DNA from 4 places in the Bradyrhizobium sp. S3.12.5 genome. Region 3 is predicted to be linked to each of the others. Evidence: predicted binding sites of a transcription regulator. Region 3 holds the regulator's gene; each other region holds the start of a gene.
The links. Region 3 encodes HrcA, which represses chaperone genes, less so after heat shock. Its sites were predicted from a motif close to GTTAGCACTCNCNNNNNGNGAGTGCTAAC; they were not measured.
Positions count from the first base shown of each region.

Region 1 (4,210 bases), on a different contig from region 3:
AGGCGGTGAAAAGCCGAAGGCAATCCTGTGCGCCTCGTCAAAGGAGGTGTTGCAGCCGCATCAATCGGACCAAAAAACCGCACTCTCACGAATAGGACGGGCTAGTAAGCGCGCCGCACTACTCTGCGTACAGAGGGGAAGTCTCCGAGAAAACCGGTGGGCATCTTCGTGCCGATCGGCGATGAAACCCTACCCGCACCTGCTCCAGAGACTCAGCCGGCAGACACAAAATGTCCTAATTGCGCACCTTCGCCGGGTTGAGGGGCTTCCCGGCGTGCGGCAGTGTTGGCCCGGCTGACCGCCAGGAATCAGCAAAGGCCCGGCATGGCTGCCGAGCCTTCTACTGTTGAACTGTGAATGTCGGACTTAGAAGTCCATACCACCCATGCCACCCATGCCACCTCCACCCTGAGGCATGCCAGCCGCACCGGTGTTCTTTTTCGGCACTTCAGCCACCATCGCTTCCGTGGTGATCAGCAGCGCTGCGACCGAGGCCGCGTTCTGGATCGCCACACGCACCACCTTGGTCGGGTCGATGATGCCCTTGGAGACGAGATTGACGTAATCGCCGGTCTGCGAGTCGAAGCCGTACGCGTAGGTCTTGTTCTCGAGGATCTTGCCGACGATCACCGAGCCGTCTTCCCCGGCGTTGATCGCGATCTGGCGGGCTGGGTAAGACAACGCCTTGCGCACGATCTCGACGCCGGTCTTCTGGTCATCGTTCTTGGTGCGCAGGCCCTTGAGCTGATCGGAAGCACGGAGCAGGGCGACGCCGCCGCCCGGGACGATGCCTTCTTCCACAGCCGCGCGGGTCGCATGCATCGCGTCATCAACGCGATCCTTGCGCTCTTTCACCTCGACCTCGGTTGCGCCGCCGACGCGGATCACCGCGACGCCGCCAGCGAGCTTGGCGAGACGCTCCTGGAGCTTCTCACGGTCGTAGTCCGAGGTGGTTTCCTCGATCTGCGCCTTGATCTGGGCCACGCGCGCCTCGATGTCGGCCTTCTTGCCGGCGCCGCTGACAATGGTGGTGTTCTCCTTGTCGATCATCACCTTCTTGGCGCGACCAAGCATGTTGAGCGTGACGTTCTCGAGCTTGATGCCGAGGTCTTCCGAGATCGCCTGGCCACCGGTCAGGATCGCGATGTCCTGCAGCATGGCCTTGCGGCGATCGCCGAAGCCCGGAGCCTTGACGGCCGCGACCTTCAGGCCGCCGCGTAGGCGGTTCACGACCAGGGTCGCGAGCGCCTCGCCTTCAACGTCCTCGGCGATAATCACAAGCGGCTTGCCGCTCTGCACCACGGCTTCCAGCAAGGGAAGTAATTCATTCAAATGGGATAGCTTTTTCTCATTGATCAGGACGTAGGCATCTTCCATTTCAACGCGCATCTTGTCGGCGTTGGTGACGAAGTACGGCGAGATGTAGCCGCGGTCGAACTGCATGCCTTCAACAACCTCGAGTTCTGTTTCGAGCGACTTGGCTTCCTCGACGGTGATGACACCCTCGTTGCCGACTTTCTTCATGGCGTCGGAGATGAACTTGCCGATCTCGGCGTCGCCGTTGGCCGAGATGGTGCCGACCTGGGCGATTTCCTCGTTCGAGGTGACCTTCTTGGAGTTTTTAACGAGGTCGGCGACCACGGCTTCCACAGCCATGTCGATACCGCGCTTCAGGTCCATCGGGTTCATGCCGGCGGCAACCGACTTGGCGCCTTCACGGACGATCGCAGCGGCGAGCACGGTCGCGGTGGTGGTACCGTCGCCCGCCGCATCAGCGGACTTGGAGGCGACTTCGCGCACCATTTGGGCGCCCATGTTCTCGAACTTATCGTCGAGTTCGATCTCCTTGGCGACGGTGACGCCGTCCTTGGTGATGCGAGGGGCGCCGAACGACTTGTCGAGGACGACGTTGCGGCCCTTCGGACCGAGCGTGACCTTCACGGCATTGTGGAGGATGTCGACACCCCGCAGCATGCGGTCGCGGGCGTCGACGCCGAATTTGACTTCTTTGGCTGACATGTTGGTTCCCTGGGTTTGCTTAGTCTCACTCACCCTCGGCAAGGCGCCCGGCAGGCGCTCCTCGGCGGTGAGCGGTACGAGCGGTGATTAGGCGGCCTTCTTCTTGGCCGAAATGTCGGTGAGAACGCCCATGATGTCGCTTTCCTTCATGATCAGCAGCTCCTGGCCGTCGATCTTGACCTCGGTACCCGACCACTTGCCGAACAGCACGCGGTCGCCGACCTGAATGTCGATCGGGATCAGCTTGCCGCTCTCGTCGCGGCCGCCCGGGCCAACGGCGATGACTTCACCCTGGGAAGGCTTTTCCTTGGCCGTGTCCGGAATGATGATGCCGCCAGAGGTCTTCTCTTCTGCGTCGATGCGCTTGACTACGACGCGGTCGTGAAGCGGACGGAATTTCATGCAGTCCTCCTTTGTCGCTTTTATTTTGGATCGAATAGCACTCGAAGCTAGCGAGTGCTAACCATTGTGAACATAAGCCGGCTTGGCCGGCATACAAGACAAAGCCGCGAAGGATTTCGAAAATACCTCGTCCTCATGGCTCCGCGGAGGGCCATTCAGAGCCCACCTAAGGGCCCCCTGGATGAAATCTGGGCTGGTTGGAGCAAGCCGCTGGGAAGGGATCGGCATTTACCGCGCGCCGACGTGTTTGTTTGGCTAGTCATCTGGTCGCTAGTCGGGCCGCTTTGCGTCCTGCGGTTTAGCCCGCTCAGGTATGAGGGGGCCGTTTCCAGCGGCAGTCTTGACCCGCAACGGTACGCGGAGAAGCCGGAGCATCCCGTCCCTCTGGCCTACTGAGAGCATCTGAGATGCAGCGGTGGAGCAAACTTTTTCTCTAGATTCTCTCCTCCATAGAAAACCAGCCTCCATAGAAAACCAGGATCAGAAAAGCTTCCAAGGTTGCGCAACGCAGTCGAATCCGCTTGTCGGGTTTTACGGGTACCGAACTGTGGAATTTGTCCACTGATAAGCTTTGCGACCAAACGTTTCGAAAGCCCCCATAGGACCGCCCTCGATGATCCCGTATGTTTCCGCAGCTCAATGGCACGGGCGATGGTTATGCGAGTGGAGATCTCCGACCGCAGTTATGCCCTGGGCTGCTTTGAAAGCGTCTGGAGCCCGGCTTTGATGGCGGCGATGTCCTGCTCCACCTGAGCGATCCACGACCATCGCGGGATGCAATGGAAATGAGAGCGTGATCGAGGAGCGAGTCCGAGCGACCGCGATTACAATCCAGGCAGCGGTAGCTTGCTAGCCCACCGCTTAGTCGTTCATTCGAATCCGGCCGTCCCAGGGATGACCTGACGAATAAGCCCGGCATTTGCGCCGGGCTTATCGCTAAGTGGTTCAGGTTCTTAGCACCGGACGCATTACAGAAGAGTCCTCGGGTCTCGTCGGTGCGGCTTCTGACATTGCGATGCTTGCTACGAGCTTCGCATATTCGTGTTGGTAGCATTCGAAACTGATATGAAGCCTAAAACCGAGAAGACCGCGTGCCAAACTGGGCAGCAGAGCAGGAGCCGTGAACTAACTCGGCGGCGAGACCGGCGTCTATTCCGGACAGAGCGGTCGCCGATCTCTGTTCGACCTTGCCCCTTGAAAAACAGCAACGAGCCGGCCACCTTCCCAAAGCTCGACGTAGTGCTCGCCGTGTATTTCCTCAACTCGACGTCTAGCCGCCTGCTCGTCAATGCAATCAAGCTTTGCGGCGCAGATCACTCGCCGGCTGCTGTCCATCACGAACACTTTGTACCGCATGATGGCAGTCCGATGCAAAAGGGGACTGTCATCGTAACCGAAAGTCGTTCTAAGGCAGTGCCAAACAAAGTGCAGGCGCGCGGAACCTTTGTACGTGTGGTAGTTCGGCGACACCAGCGTGAACTCATCGATCGCGGTGGCCGCGTCAGGTAACCTGCCCAGTGTAGCGCGGCCTCAGTGGCACAATCTCACCGCGTGCTGGAGCGTGCGGCTCGAGCTTAAGATCGAGATGCCCCCCAGCGTCATCAACAGCACACCTAGCCAGGTTACCGTCCAGGTGCGCGCCTCGTCGCGCACCGCTTCATTGCGCGCGCCCATTGGCATAGCTGGAGGTGACTCGGCTCGCGCGGCTGAGGCAAGCTTCTCCACGTTGACTTGGGGCGGCATGAAGTGCTCGGGCGTGAGCTGGCCGCTGGGAAGAGCCGTAACGGGT
Region 1 is NZ_JBEPRF010000031.1:50,824-55,033, reverse strand. Features, by position in the region: gene groL (chaperonin GroEL) at 367-2,019, opposite strand; gene groES (co-chaperone GroES) at 2,107-2,421, opposite strand; gene ABIC09_RS33340 (hypothetical protein) at 3,952-4,210, opposite strand, start outside.
Region 1: a site for HrcA is predicted at 2,455-2,483, ahead of groES (co-chaperone GroES). Genes of this name have one in related genera too.

Region 2 (4,210 bases), on a different contig from region 3:
GCCTCCTGCTGGAGACCTGCGCCTTGCTGATATCCGCCCTGCATCTGCGGCTCGCCCATCGGCGGCAGGCGGCGTGGATCGTTGTAGGCGGGCTGCTGCTGATAGATCGGCTGCTGCGGCGCATAGGCCGGACCGCGGCCGGGCCCATCGCCGAACAGGAACTCGATGAAGCCGCCGCCCATATTGGCATTGGAGGCGACGCGCACCGGCGCCGGCGGCACATGCGGCTGGTAGAGCACCGCGGGCGGATCGTTCGGCACTGTATTGTCGAACGCGCTGGCGCGATCGGCGCCGACAAGGAAGGCGCAAGCGCTGCCGAGCAGCGCGACAGACATTTTCTTGAACATCGACGTACTCTGTACTGTTTCGTCTAGTTGCATTCGCCGCCGAACGCGGCTTGCTGTCCGCGTCCTCGACGTGGTCAATAAAGAGCAAACTCCGTTTCGTTTGGTAAACAGAATCGACGTTTCGATTCACCACGTCGCGCGCGGCGGGACAATTTGGCGGTCAGCGTTTATTTTCGATGAAGGGCGGAGCCTCATGGTTAATCGCCCGTTTGCATGTCGTCGCGCGCGGCCGCACGACAGTTCCTGCCGTGAACCTCGTGTTAAATTGCTTCTGCCTACAAAGACGCGTGAGTGAGGTGGGGGGAGTTCCTGATGGCTGTTCACCGCAAGCGTTTTCGTGTCGAGGATATCGCCGGTGGCGAGATGCCAATTCTTGACGTAGCAGAAGAGGCAGGCCCGATGCATACCGAGATTATGGCGGAGCTGCGCGCGATCCGCGCACAGATGGCAAGGGGCACTGTGCCCATGTCCGGCAGCGCAGCCATGGCGGCGATCGACGCCTCCACGAACCAGGAGCTTTCCGACGCACGCACGATGCTCGAGACCTATCGGGCCCAGATCGAGCAGTGCGAGAAGCTGAAGGTCGAGCTCGACCTCATCCATGACGCCATCGACCGCACCAAGCGCGAGATCGCGACGCTGCACGGCAAGAGCTTTGACGGCGGCGAAATGGCCAAGGTCAATGGCGAGCTCGGCGCGGTGGTCGGCGGCACCGAACAGGCGACCCAGCAGATCCTCGAAGCCGCGGAGTCGATCGACCAGGCGGCCAGCGCGATGTCCAAGGTGCAATCGGCCGATCAGCAGAAGCGGCTCGCCGACGACATCCAGGAACGCGTCATCTCGATCTTCGAGGCCTGCAACTTCCAGGACCTGACCGGCCAGCGCATCAGCAAGGTCATGGGCACGATGAAGTTCATCGAGCAGCACATCAATGCGATGATGGAAATCTGGGGCGGCGTCGACGCGATCAAGGCCCACGTGCCGGCGCAGGTGGATACCCGCAGCGAGGACGACAAGCTGCTCAACGGCCCGAAGCTCGCCGGCGACGTCGGTCACGCCTCGCAGGACGATATCGACGCGCTGTTCGACTAAGCGACGCGACAGACGGAAAGCAAACGCCGGCGAGAAGCCGGCGTTTTTTCGTCATTGCGAGCGCAGCGGAGCAATCCAGAGTCCCTCCGCGGAACCAGTCTGGACTGCTTCGTCGCACCAGCGCAAAATTGCTTCGCAATTTTGTCGCGGGCTCCTCGCAATGACGAGCGGTTAGAGCTCGGCCCGCCTCACGCCCTCGGCGCGCAGCGGACGTAGACCATGTTGCCGTAGCGGGTGGCGGCGTCCTTGTCGACGAAGCGGGTGATCATGACGCGGCCGTCGAAGGAGACGATCTCGCGGTCCTGCTCGCCCGGCGTCGGGCCGGGGGGGCCGATATAATTCTTGCCGCCCGGCGAGCCCTTCAGCCGCAATTCCTGCGGCGTGGCCTGGTCGGCGAGATGCATGACCACGCCGCCGGAGGTGCCGGCGCCGATCACGTAGGGATTCTTGCACTGGGCGCGCGCGGCCGCCTCGGTGCGGGCGCGGTCGGCCGGGTTCTGGAACGAGGCGAGACCCCAGCGGCCGACGATCTCGTCGCCGCGGATCGAGGCTGGCATTTCCGGCCCGGTGCCCGGCTCGGCCTCGGGCGCCGGCTGGGACGAGGAAAAGGACGGCAGGCTCATGCCGCCGCCGCAGGCGCCGAGCAGCAGCGCCAAGCAAGAGGCCGCCGCCAGATTGGCAACCGTGCGCGCGTGAGCTGAACTGATCATGGCATTCCCCCGAACAAGACCATGGCCGCATCCCTCCCGCAGCCAAGCGCAAAACCGCAGCCGTAGCAATGACGTCTTAATATACGCCCGCGCCGGAATCGAGTTTCCGTAGACACCATCCTATATCCGCCTCACCAATCGCTTAACCACCTTTGCTTGACAGGATCGCAGTCAAGCCATATCCCCTGCGCACTATTAGCACTCGGAAAGACCGATTGCTAAGGGGCGCCGTTTGATCCTCGGGCAGAGGATGGACGGGAGCGCCGCCCTCACCCACTTCCGCTACTTTCGGAAAACTGAGCCTCCAAAGGGAAACGTCATGGCTAAGTCCAAATTTCGTCCGCTGCATGACCGTGTCGTGGTCAAACGTATCGATGCCGAGGAAAAGACCAAGGGCGGCATCATCATCCCCGACACCGCCAAGGAAAAGCCGTCCCAGGGCGAAGTCGTCGCCGTCGGCCCCGGCGGTCGTGACGAGGCTGGCAAGCTGATCCCGATCGACCTCAAGGTCGGCGACCGCGTGCTGTTCGGCAAGTGGTCGGGCACCGAGGTCAAGATCGACAACGAGGAGCTCCTGATCATGAAGGAGTCGGACATCATGGGTGTGATGGCCTAAGGCCAGACGCCTGAACAGCCGCTGAATGCCATGCCCGGATCATCAGGTCCGGGCATCCATCATTCCGCAGCACAGCATCAAACAAGACACATCACGACATAACAGGGATTGCAGACCATGGCTGCCAAGGAAGTCAAGTTTTCCGGAGACGCGCGCGATCGCATGCTGCGCGGTGTCGACATTCTCGCCAACGCCGTCAAGGTGACGCTCGGCCCCAAGGGCCGCAACGTCGTCATCGAGAAGTCGTTCGGCGCACCCCGCATCACCAAGGACGGCGTCACCGTCGCCAAGGAGATCGAGCTCGAGGACAAGTTCGAGAACATGGGCGCCCAGATGGTGCGTGAGGTCGCCTCCAAGACCAACGACCTCGCCGGCGACGGCACCACCACCGCGACCGTGCTGGCCCAGGCCATCGTGCGCGAAGGCGCCAAGGCGGTTGCCGCCGGCATGAACCCGATGGACCTCAAGCGCGGGATCGATATTGCGGTGACGGCCGTGGTCAAGGACATCGAGAAGCGCGCCAAGCCGGTCGCCGCTTCCTCCGAGGTCGCCCAGGTCGGCACCATCTCGGCCAACGGCGACGCCGCCATCGGCAAGATGATCGCGCAGGCGATGCAGAAGGTCGGCAACGAGGGCGTCATCACCGTCGAGGAAAACAAGTCGCTCGACACCGAAGTCGACATCGTCGAGGGCATGAAGTTCGACCGCGGCTATCTCAGCCCCTACTTCGTCACCAACCCCGAGAAGATGACCGCCGAGCTCGAGGACGCCTACATCCTCCTGCACGAGAAGAAGCTCTCAGGCCTGCAGGCCATGCTGCCGGTGCTGGAAGCCGTGGTGCAGTCGGGCAAGCCGCTCGTCATCATCGCCGAGGACGTCGAGGGCGAGGCGCTGGCGACCCTGGTCGTCAACCGCCTGCGTGGCGGCCTCAAGGTTGCGGCCGTCAAGGCGCCGGGCTTCGGTGACCGCCGCAAGGCCATGCTGGAAGACCTCGCGATCCTGACCGGTGGCCAGCTGATCTCCGAAGATCTCGGCATGAAGCTCGAGAACGTCACGGTGAAGATGCTCGGTCGTGCCGGCAAGGTCGTGATCGACAAGGAGAACACCACGATCGTCAAGGGCGCCGGCAAGAAGCCGGAGATCGAGGCCCGCGTCGGCCAGATCAAGGCCCAGATCGAGGAGACCACCTCGGACTACGACCGTGAGAAGCTTCAGGAGCGTCTCGCCAAACTCGCCGGCGGCGTCGCGGTGATCCGCGTCGGCGGCGCGACCGAGATCGAGGTCAAGGAGAAGAAGGACCGCGTCGAGGACGCGCTCAACGCCACCCGCGCCGCGGTGCAGGAAGGCATCGTCCCCGGCGGCGGCGTGACGCTGCTGCGCGCTAAGAAGGCTGTGGGGCGTCTCACCAACGCCAATGCCGACGTGCAGGCGGGCATCAACATCGT
Region 2 is NZ_JBEPRF010000012.1:121,948-126,157, reverse strand. Features, by position in the region: gene ABIC09_RS19305 (L,D-transpeptidase) at 1-347, opposite strand, end outside; gene ABIC09_RS19300 (protein phosphatase CheZ) at 660-1,439, shown strand; gene ABIC09_RS19295 (hypothetical protein) at 1,628-2,149, opposite strand; gene ABIC09_RS19290 (co-chaperone GroES) at 2,469-2,765, shown strand; gene groL (chaperonin GroEL) at 2,883-4,210, shown strand, end outside.
Region 2: a site for HrcA is predicted at 2,344-2,372, ahead of ABIC09_RS19290 (co-chaperone GroES). Genes of this name have one in related genera too.

Region 3 (4,210 bases):
GGCTCGAGCATCATCTTGGCCGACGGCAACGAGAGCTCGGGCTATGAATCTAAGCCGTTCATGATCCTCGGCCTGATCGGCGCCACGCCGCAGCAGGCTGACGACCGCGCCCGCTTTGCCCAGGAGGCGGCGCTCCAGATCCCCGGGGTGCGCGAGTCCCGCGTCACCATGTCGGAGCCGATCCGCATCAACGGCCAGCCGGGCTTCGAGACCCGGATCGACGGCGTCAGTGGCAAGGACAAGACGCCGGTGACCGTGGTGCAGTGGATCCGCTTCGCGCCCGGCGGTGCTTCGCTCCGCATCATCGCCAGCGCGCCGCGCGACCAGTGGCCGGACGCCTTCACCCGCTTCCGCGCCGTGCGCGACGGCATCCAGCCCAAGGGCTAGTTTCTTGGGGCTGACAGCCCAACCGCTCACCAGAGCCGGCTGCATTTTCGGGCTTTTGTTCGTACACGAACGGAACTAGGCTTCCCTCCATTGGATCATCCTGGAGGGGAGGCCGACGATGCTAAACCGACGACAGATCTTGGCGGCGCTGGGGACCACGGCCCTCGCGGGCCTCGCTCCATCCGCACTTTTCGCAGCGGCCACGATCAAGCCCGACGACACATCCGCGCTGCTCGTGATCGACGTGCAAAACTGCTTCCTGCCCGGCGGCAGCCTCGCGGTAAAGGAAGGCGAGCAGGTCGTGCCTGTGATCAACAAGATGGCGAAAGCGTTCTCGAACGTGGTGATGACGCAGGACTGGCACACGCCCGGCCACGTCTCGTTCGCTTCGGTGCATTCCGGCAAGAAGCCGTTCGAGACCATCGACCTGCCCTACGGCAAGCAGGTGCTGTGGCCCGACCATTGCGTGCAAGGCACCGACGGCGCCTTGCTGTCGAAGGACCTCTCGATCCCGCAGGCCGAGCTCATCATCCGCAAGGGCTTTCACAAGGACGTCGACAGCTATTCGGCGTTCCTCGAAGCCGACGGCAAGACCTCGACCGGACTTGCCGGTTATCTCAAGGGCCGCAAGATCAAGCGCGTCTTCGTTGCGGGTCTCGCAACGGATTTCTGCGTCGCCTGGACCGCGCTCGATGCGCGCAAGGCGGGTTTTGAGGTCTATGTCGTGGAAGACGCCTGCCGCGGCATCGACAATCAGGGCTCGCTCGCGAAGGCCTGGGCCGATATGGCCAAGGCCGGCGTGAAGCGGATTCAGTCTGCGGATATCGCGGCGAGCGCGTAAGACAAAGCGCGATCGCTACCAAACCTTCATGCTGAGGAGCGCGCCCTTCGCGTGCGTCTCGAAGGATGAAGGCCGAGCTGATACAGCGGGGCCTTCATGGTTCGAGACGGCGCTTCGCGCCTCCTCACCATGACGATCAATCAGTCCGCCTCGTTGCTGTTCGCCGCGGGCGCGGGCTTGGTGCCACCCTTGGCGACGCCGACCAGCGCCGGACGCAGCACGCGATCGCCGATGGTGTAGCCGGCCTGCATGACCTGCACCACTGTGCCCGCGGGCACCGACGCATCGGGCACCTCATACATCGCCTGCTGGAAGTTCGGATCGAACTTCTGGCCCTGCGGATCGAACTTCTTCACGCCGTGCTTTTCCAGCGCGTTGAGCAGCGAGCGCTCGGTGAGCTCGACGCCTTCGATCAGCGCGATCAGGCCGGGATCGGCGGCGGCACGCGCTTCGGCCGGAACGGCGTCGAGCGCGCGCTGAAGATTGTCGGCAATGTCGAGCACGTCGCGGGCAAAGCCGGTGACGCCGTAGAGCTTGGAGTCAGCGACCTCCCTGGCGGTGCGCTTGCGCAGATTTTCCATCTCGGCCAGCGTCCGCAGCATGCGGTCGCGTGACTCGGCGGCTTCCTTCTGCAGCAATTCCACCGAACCCGGCTCGGGATCGTCGGGCATGATGTAGGGTTTTGACACCACCGGCTCGCCGGTCGCGGCGGTCGTGTCTTCGGGTTGCCGGTCTTGATCGGTCATCGGCTCTCTTTTCAAGCTCGTCTTACGGGATTTTGCTGGCCCGGATATCGTGCTTCGGGCGCTGAAAATCAAGCGCCCGTGATCGGCTCAAATGCCGGTCAGCCCCCCAGCAGGCGGCTGACGATGCGGGCGGCATAGTCCACGGTCGGGATCACACGGGCATAATTCAGCCGCGTCGGCCCGATCACGCCCAGAACGCCGACGATGTGGCCGGCCGCGTCCCGATAGGGCGAGATGATGGTGGAGGACCCCGACAGCGAGAACAGCTTGTTCTCCGAACCGATGAAAATCCGCACGCCTTCGGCGGTTTCGGCGCGCCCGAGCAGGTCGATCACGCCGCGCTTGGTCTCGAGATCGTCGAACAGCAGCCGCACCCGCTCGAGATCCTCCAGCGCGTGCAGATCCTCCAGCAGATTGGCGTGGCCGCGAACGATGAGCTGGCGGTCTTCATTATCGCCGCCGGACCAGCTCGCAATCCCGGCCGAGATCACCTTTTGCGTCAATTGGTCGAGCTCGGCGCGAGCCTCGCCGAGCGCGGTTTCCAGCTCGAGTCGCGCCTCGGCGAGTGTCCGGCCGCGAATCCGCGAATTGAGGAAGTTGCCGGCTTCGGTGATGGCCGAGGAGGGAACCCCCGGCGGCAGCGTCAGCACGCGGTTTTCGACCTGGCCGTCCTCGCCGACCAGGATCACCAGCGCCTTCTCGGGTTCCAGCCGGACGAATTCGATGTGTTTCAGCCGGGTATTCGATTTCGGCGTTAGAACGACAGCAGCGGTGCGGGTGAGACCCGACAGCCGCGTCAGCGCCTGGTCGAGCGCCGCCTCGACCGACTGCGCCTGCCCGACCGAGGTCAGCTGGCTCTGGATCGACTGCCGCTCGGCGTCGTTGAGGTCGCCGACCTGCATCAAGGCGTCGACAAAGAAGCGCAAGCCGAGTTCCGTGGGCAGCCGGCCAGCAGAGGTGTGGGGCGCATAAATCAGGCCGAGATGTTCCAGATCGGCCATGACGTTGCGGACCGAGGCCGGCGACAGCGGCATCGCGATCAGCCGTGAGATGTTGCGCGAGCCCACCGGCTCACCGGTCGCGAGATAGCTTTCGACAATTTGACGAAAGATGTCGCGGGAACGCTCGTTGAGCTGGGCGAGGCCTGCGCGCGGCGCGATCAGATGGATCGGATCGTGATGGGCCACAGGGTAACTCCTCTCAGATGCTGATAATTTGTCCATCCCCGAGGGTTCTGACAAGCGTGGCGTTTGCGGGGTGGAAAACCGGGGGTCAAAAAGCCTTGTCTTCCCCCCTTGCCGCCCACCCTCACCCCACCTACAAGCACCGCGAATAGCCCTTTTCCGAGAGTTTTGGAGGAATTCCCATGCGGCCAAGCCGCCGTGCGCCCGACGAATTGCGCCCCGTGACGCTGGAGCGTGGCGTGGTCAAATATGCGGAAGGCTCCTGCCTCGTGAAGTTCGGCGACACCCATGTGCTGGTCACCGCTACGCTGGAAGACCGCCTGCCGCCCTGGCTGAAGGGCCAGGGCCGCGGCTGGGTCACCGCCGAATACGGCATGCTGCCGCGCGCGACCTCCGAACGCACCCGCCGCGAAGCCGCCGCCGGCAAGCAGAGCGGCCGCACCGTCGAGATTCAGCGCCTGATCGGGCGTTCGTTGCGCACCATCGTCGATCTCGAAGCGCTCGGCGAGCGCCAGATCACGGTCGATTGCGACGTGCTCCAGGCCGACGGCGGCACCCGCACCGCCTCGATCACCGGCGCCTGGGTCGCGCTCGCCGACTGCATCAACTGGATGAAGACGCGCAACATGATCAAGGCCAACGTGATGCGCGACAACGTCGCCGCGATCTCCTGCGGCATCTATCAGGGCAAGCCGGTGCTGGATCTCGACTATGCCGAGGATTCGGAAGCCCAGACCGACGCCAATTTCGTCATGACCGGCGATGGCCGCATCATCGAGGTGCAGGGCACGGCGGAACGCGAGCCGTTTACCCAGGACGAGTTCCTTGCGCTGATCGCCCTGGCGCAAAAGGGCATCGCGCGTCTCGTGGACTTGCAGAAACTGGCTGTCGCGTAGTCAATAAGCCCATGCACCGCCGAATCACCGGAAAGCTCGTCATCGCGACCCATAATCCCGGCAAGCTCGCCGAGATGAAGGAGCTGCTCGCGCCTCATGGCATCGAGGTGGTGTCGGCCGGCGAGCTCGGCCTGCCCGAGCCAGACGAGACCGGCA
Region 3 is NZ_JBEPRF010000033.1:19,486-23,695, forward strand. Features, by position in the region: gene ABIC09_RS34040 (hypothetical protein) at 1-387, shown strand, start outside; gene pncA (bifunctional nicotinamidase/pyrazinamidase) at 506-1,228, shown strand; gene grpE (nucleotide exchange factor GrpE) at 1,369-1,974, opposite strand; gene hrcA (heat-inducible transcriptional repressor HrcA) at 2,073-3,161, opposite strand; gene rph (ribonuclease PH) at 3,341-4,054, shown strand; gene rdgB (RdgB/HAM1 family non-canonical purine NTP pyrophosphatase) at 4,066-4,210, shown strand, end outside.

Region 4 (4,210 bases), on a different contig from region 3:
TGCTCAAGACCCGTTGCGTCGCGATCATGCCGAAGGCGCATCGTCTTGCGCAGAAGAAGACGCTGCGCCCTGCCGATTTCGCCAATGAGGCCTTCATCTCCTTCGCCACGGGGAGCCCGCTCCACGATCGCATCGATATGATCTTTGCGCAGGCCGGCGTCACGCGCCGCGTCGTTGCCGAGACCGATCTGGGCGCATCTGTCTGCGCCCTGGTCGCGGCGGGTCTCGGCATCAGCATCATCAACCCGATTGCCGCGCATGACGAGAGCTCTGGCGCGGCCCTGATTGCGCGCCCCTTCAACCCTGCTGTCCCCGTCACGATTGCGCTGCTCTATCCGCCCTATGCCGCGCGCGGCCGGTTGATCGATGTCTTCGGCGAATATGCGCGCAGGATCATGAGCGAGGAGCTGGGCTATCTCGAGCGGTAGTCGGGGGGCCCGTCATTGCGAGCGCAGCGAAGCAATCCAGAATCTTTCCGCGGCGGCGGTCTGGATTGCTTCGTCGCAAGGGCTCCTCGCAATGACGACGGAGCGAGTCGGGCCGCTACGCCTTCAACTCCACCGTCTTGAACTCCGCAGGCAAAATCACCTCCAGTAACTCCACGTCGTCAGAATAATCCAAGATCATGTGCTTGATCTTCGGCGGCTGGGTCCAGGCGCTGCCTTCCTTCATCAAGGTCTCGCCCTGCCCGTCCATGTAGGTCTTCACCCAGCCCTTGAGCACGTAGACCATCTGGAAGTCGACGTCGTGGAAGTGCAGTTTTGAGACCTCGGCCGGATCGCAGGGGCCTTGCAGGCGGATCACATGGGCTTGCGCGAGGCCATGGCTTGCAGCGGCGATGCCGAGGTCGCGGTATTTTGCGTAGGCGCGCAGACCGTCGGCTTTGAAATCTTCCTCGCGATGGTGGCTGATAGCGATGCGCTGCTTCGGGCGCGCGGGTTTCTTCGTTGCGGCCTTGGTTGTTGTCTTGGCGGGCGTCGTGCGCGCCTTCGCTTTCACGGCTTTGCGCGCGGAGGATCGCGCGGCGGATTTGGCGCCGCTCCGCTTCTTCACCGCAGTCTGGGCTGCGCTGCGCGATTTTGTTTTCTTGCTTGTTTTCTTGCTTGTCTTCTTGGCCATGGGCCGGCCTCCCCTGGTGTTATCGGGAAAGGCTAGCACGGAAACATATCTCGTAGGGTGGGCAAAGCGGGAAGCGTGCCCACCATTGCAAATGGAAGCGCGAAGAGATGGTGGGCACGGCGCGCGAAGTGCGCGCCTTTGCCCACCCTACCGCACCGCCCAAGCCCTCAATTCAGCCGGAACACGCCATCCACGGCGCGCAGCTCGGCGGGCTTGATCAGCTTGGAATGCGCGACCGTCACCGAGTGAAGCGGGCCGTCGAGCTTCTCTTCCCAGAACGCCAGGAAATCCTTCAGCGCCGGGAATTTCGGAAACATGTCGTAGTTCTGCCAGACATAGGTCTGAAGCAGCGAAGGATGATCCGGCATCCGATAGAGAATCTGTGCCGTCGTCAGCCCGTAACCCAATAGCTGTTTCCGGAAATCGTCGGAAACGGCGCCCGCCCGCAAGCCCATGCCAACCTCCTTTGCAGGAGCGCATATTCAGGGATGGCTTGCCGGTACGCTGCTGACGAGCCACCCGGTGGAGATGCGCTCACATGAGAGAAATGTGACGCAAACTGACAATCCATCTCAAGCCCAAAAGTTTAACAAGCTGTTGAAATTCAATGCGTTAGCAGCAGACGCGGCTCCGTGCTAATACGGCCCCAAGGGCCCTCCAAGACCGGTTAACGATGGTAAAGGGATTCTGGCAGACAGGCCTTCTGAGTGCCGATTTTTCTGCTAGAAGCCCTTGCCCCCGCAAAATTCCTGTCCTATTTCAGCCCCGCCTGTGCTAGCACTCGTGGGCACAGACTGCTAACGCCTAAAAATTCCCATACCGTGCAACTACTTAGGAGGACTGCATGAAATTCCGTCCGCTTCACGACCGCGTCGTGGTCAAGCGCATCGACGCAGAAGAGAAGACCGCCGGCGGCATCATCATTCCCGACACTGCCAAGGAAAAGCCCTCGCAGGGCGAAATCGTCGCCGTCGGCCCTGGTGGCCGCGACGAAGCCGGCAAGCTGATCCCGATCGACCTGAAGGTCGGCGACCGCGTGCTGTTCGGCAAGTGGTCCGGCACCGAGGTCAAGATCGACAACGTCGACCTGCTGATCATGAAGGAAAGCGACATCATGGGCGTCCTCGACGTCCCCGCTTCCAAGAAGAAGGCGGCCTAACAGCCCCCTCTCTCCCCCAGCTAAACCCCTCAAGGAAAAATCCAGATGTCAGCTAAAGAAGTCAAATTCGGCGTAGATGCGCGCGACAAGATGCTGCGCGGCGTCGACATCCTCGCCAACGCGGTGAAGGTCACGCTCGGTCCCAAGGGTCGCAACGTCGTCCTCGACAAGTCGTTCGGCGCTCCCCGCATCACCAAGGACGGCGTCACCGTCGCCAAGGAGATCGAGCTCGACGACAAGTTCGAGAACATGGGCGCGCAGATGGTGCGCGAAGTCGCCTCCAAGTCCGCCGATGCGGCCGGCGACGGCACCACCACCGCAACCGTTCTCGCGGCTGCGATCGTTCGCGAAGGCGCCAAGTCGGTTGCCGCCGGCATGAACCCGATGGACCTGAAGCGTGGTATCGACCTGGCCGTGGAAGCCGTGGTCGCCGACCTCGTCAAGAACTCCAAGAAGGTCACCTCGAACGACGAGATCGCCCAGGTCGGCACCATCTCGGCCAACGGTGACGCGGAGATCGGCAAGTTCCTCTCCGACGCCATGAAGAAGGTCGGCAACGAGGGCGTCATCACCGTCGAGGAAGCCAAGTCGCTCGAGACCGAACTCGACGTCGTCGAGGGCATGCAGTTCGACCGCGGCTACATCTCGCCCTACTTCGTCACCAACGCCGACAAGATGCGCGTTGAGATGGACGACGCCTACATCCTCATCAACGAGAAGAAGCTCTCCTCGCTGAACGAGCTGCTGCCGCTGCTCGAGGCCGTGGTGCAGACCGGCAAGCCGCTGATCATCGTCGCCGAGGACGTCGAAGGCGAAGCGCTCGCGACCCTGGTCGTGAACCGTCTGCGCGGCGGCCTGAAGGTCGCGGCCGTCAAGGCTCCGGGCTTCGGCGATCGCCGCAAGGCCATGCTGCAGGACATCGCGATCCTGACCGGCGGCCAGGCGATCTCGGAAGATCTCGGCATCAAGCTCGAGAACGTCACGCTCAACATGCTCGGTCGCGCCAAGAAGGTGATGATCGACAAGGAGAACACCACGATCGTCAACGGCGCCGGCAAGAAGGCCGACATCGAGGCGCGCGTGGCCCAGATCAAGGCGCAGATCGAGGAAACCACCTCGGACTACGACCGTGAGAAGCTCCAGGAGCGTCTCGCCAAGCTCGCAGGCGGCGTCGCGGTGATCCGCGTCGGCGGCGCGACCGAGGTCGAGGTGAAGGAGCGCAAGGATCGCGTTGATGACGCGATGCATGCGACCCGCGCGGCTGTCGAGGAAGGCATCGTCCCGGGCGGCGGCGTCGCCCTGCTCCGTGCTTCCGAGCAGCTCAAGGGCCTGCGCACCAAGAACGACGACCAGAAGACCGGCGTCGAGATCGTGCGCAAGGCGCTCTCCGCGCCCGCTCGCCAGATCGCGATCAACGCCGGTGAAGACGGCTCGGTGATCGTCGGCAAGATCCTGGAGAACAAGACCTACGCTTACGGCTTCGACTCCCAGACCGGCGAGTACGTCAACCTGGTCACCAAGGGCATCATCGACCCGACCAAGGTGGTCCGCACCGCGATCCAGAACGCAGCCTCGGTTGCTGCGCTGCTGATCACCACGGAAGCCATGGTCGCCGAGCTGCCCAAGAAGGGCGGCGCCGGTCCGGCGATGCCCCCGGGCGGCGGCATGGGCGGCATGGACTTCTAAGTCCAACGACCTCGAGGACTACGAAACCCCGGCAGCGATGCCGGGGTTTTTGTTTTGGGCCCGTCATTCCGGAGCGCGCCCGCTTGGGCGCGAGCCCGGAATGACGGCCCCTTACCCCACCTTCCCCATCCGTTCCGGGCGCAGCTCGCCTCTGGAATCGAGCGACCAGAATACCCGCGTCACCTTGCCGACGAGATTGTCCATCGGAATAAAACCCATCGCCGACTTGAAGCGGCTGTCGGTCGA
Region 4 is NZ_JBEPRF010000005.1:206,982-211,191, reverse strand. Features, by position in the region: gene ABIC09_RS08985 (LysR substrate-binding domain-containing protein) at 1-428, shown strand, start outside; gene ABIC09_RS08980 (cupin domain-containing protein) at 544-1,119, opposite strand; gene ABIC09_RS08975 (usg protein) at 1,287-1,574, opposite strand; gene ABIC09_RS08970 (co-chaperone GroES) at 1,964-2,278, shown strand; gene groL (chaperonin GroEL) at 2,324-3,964, shown strand; gene lepB (signal peptidase I) at 4,076-4,210, opposite strand, start outside.
Region 4: a site for HrcA is predicted at 1,893-1,921, ahead of ABIC09_RS08970 (co-chaperone GroES). Genes of this name have one in related genera too.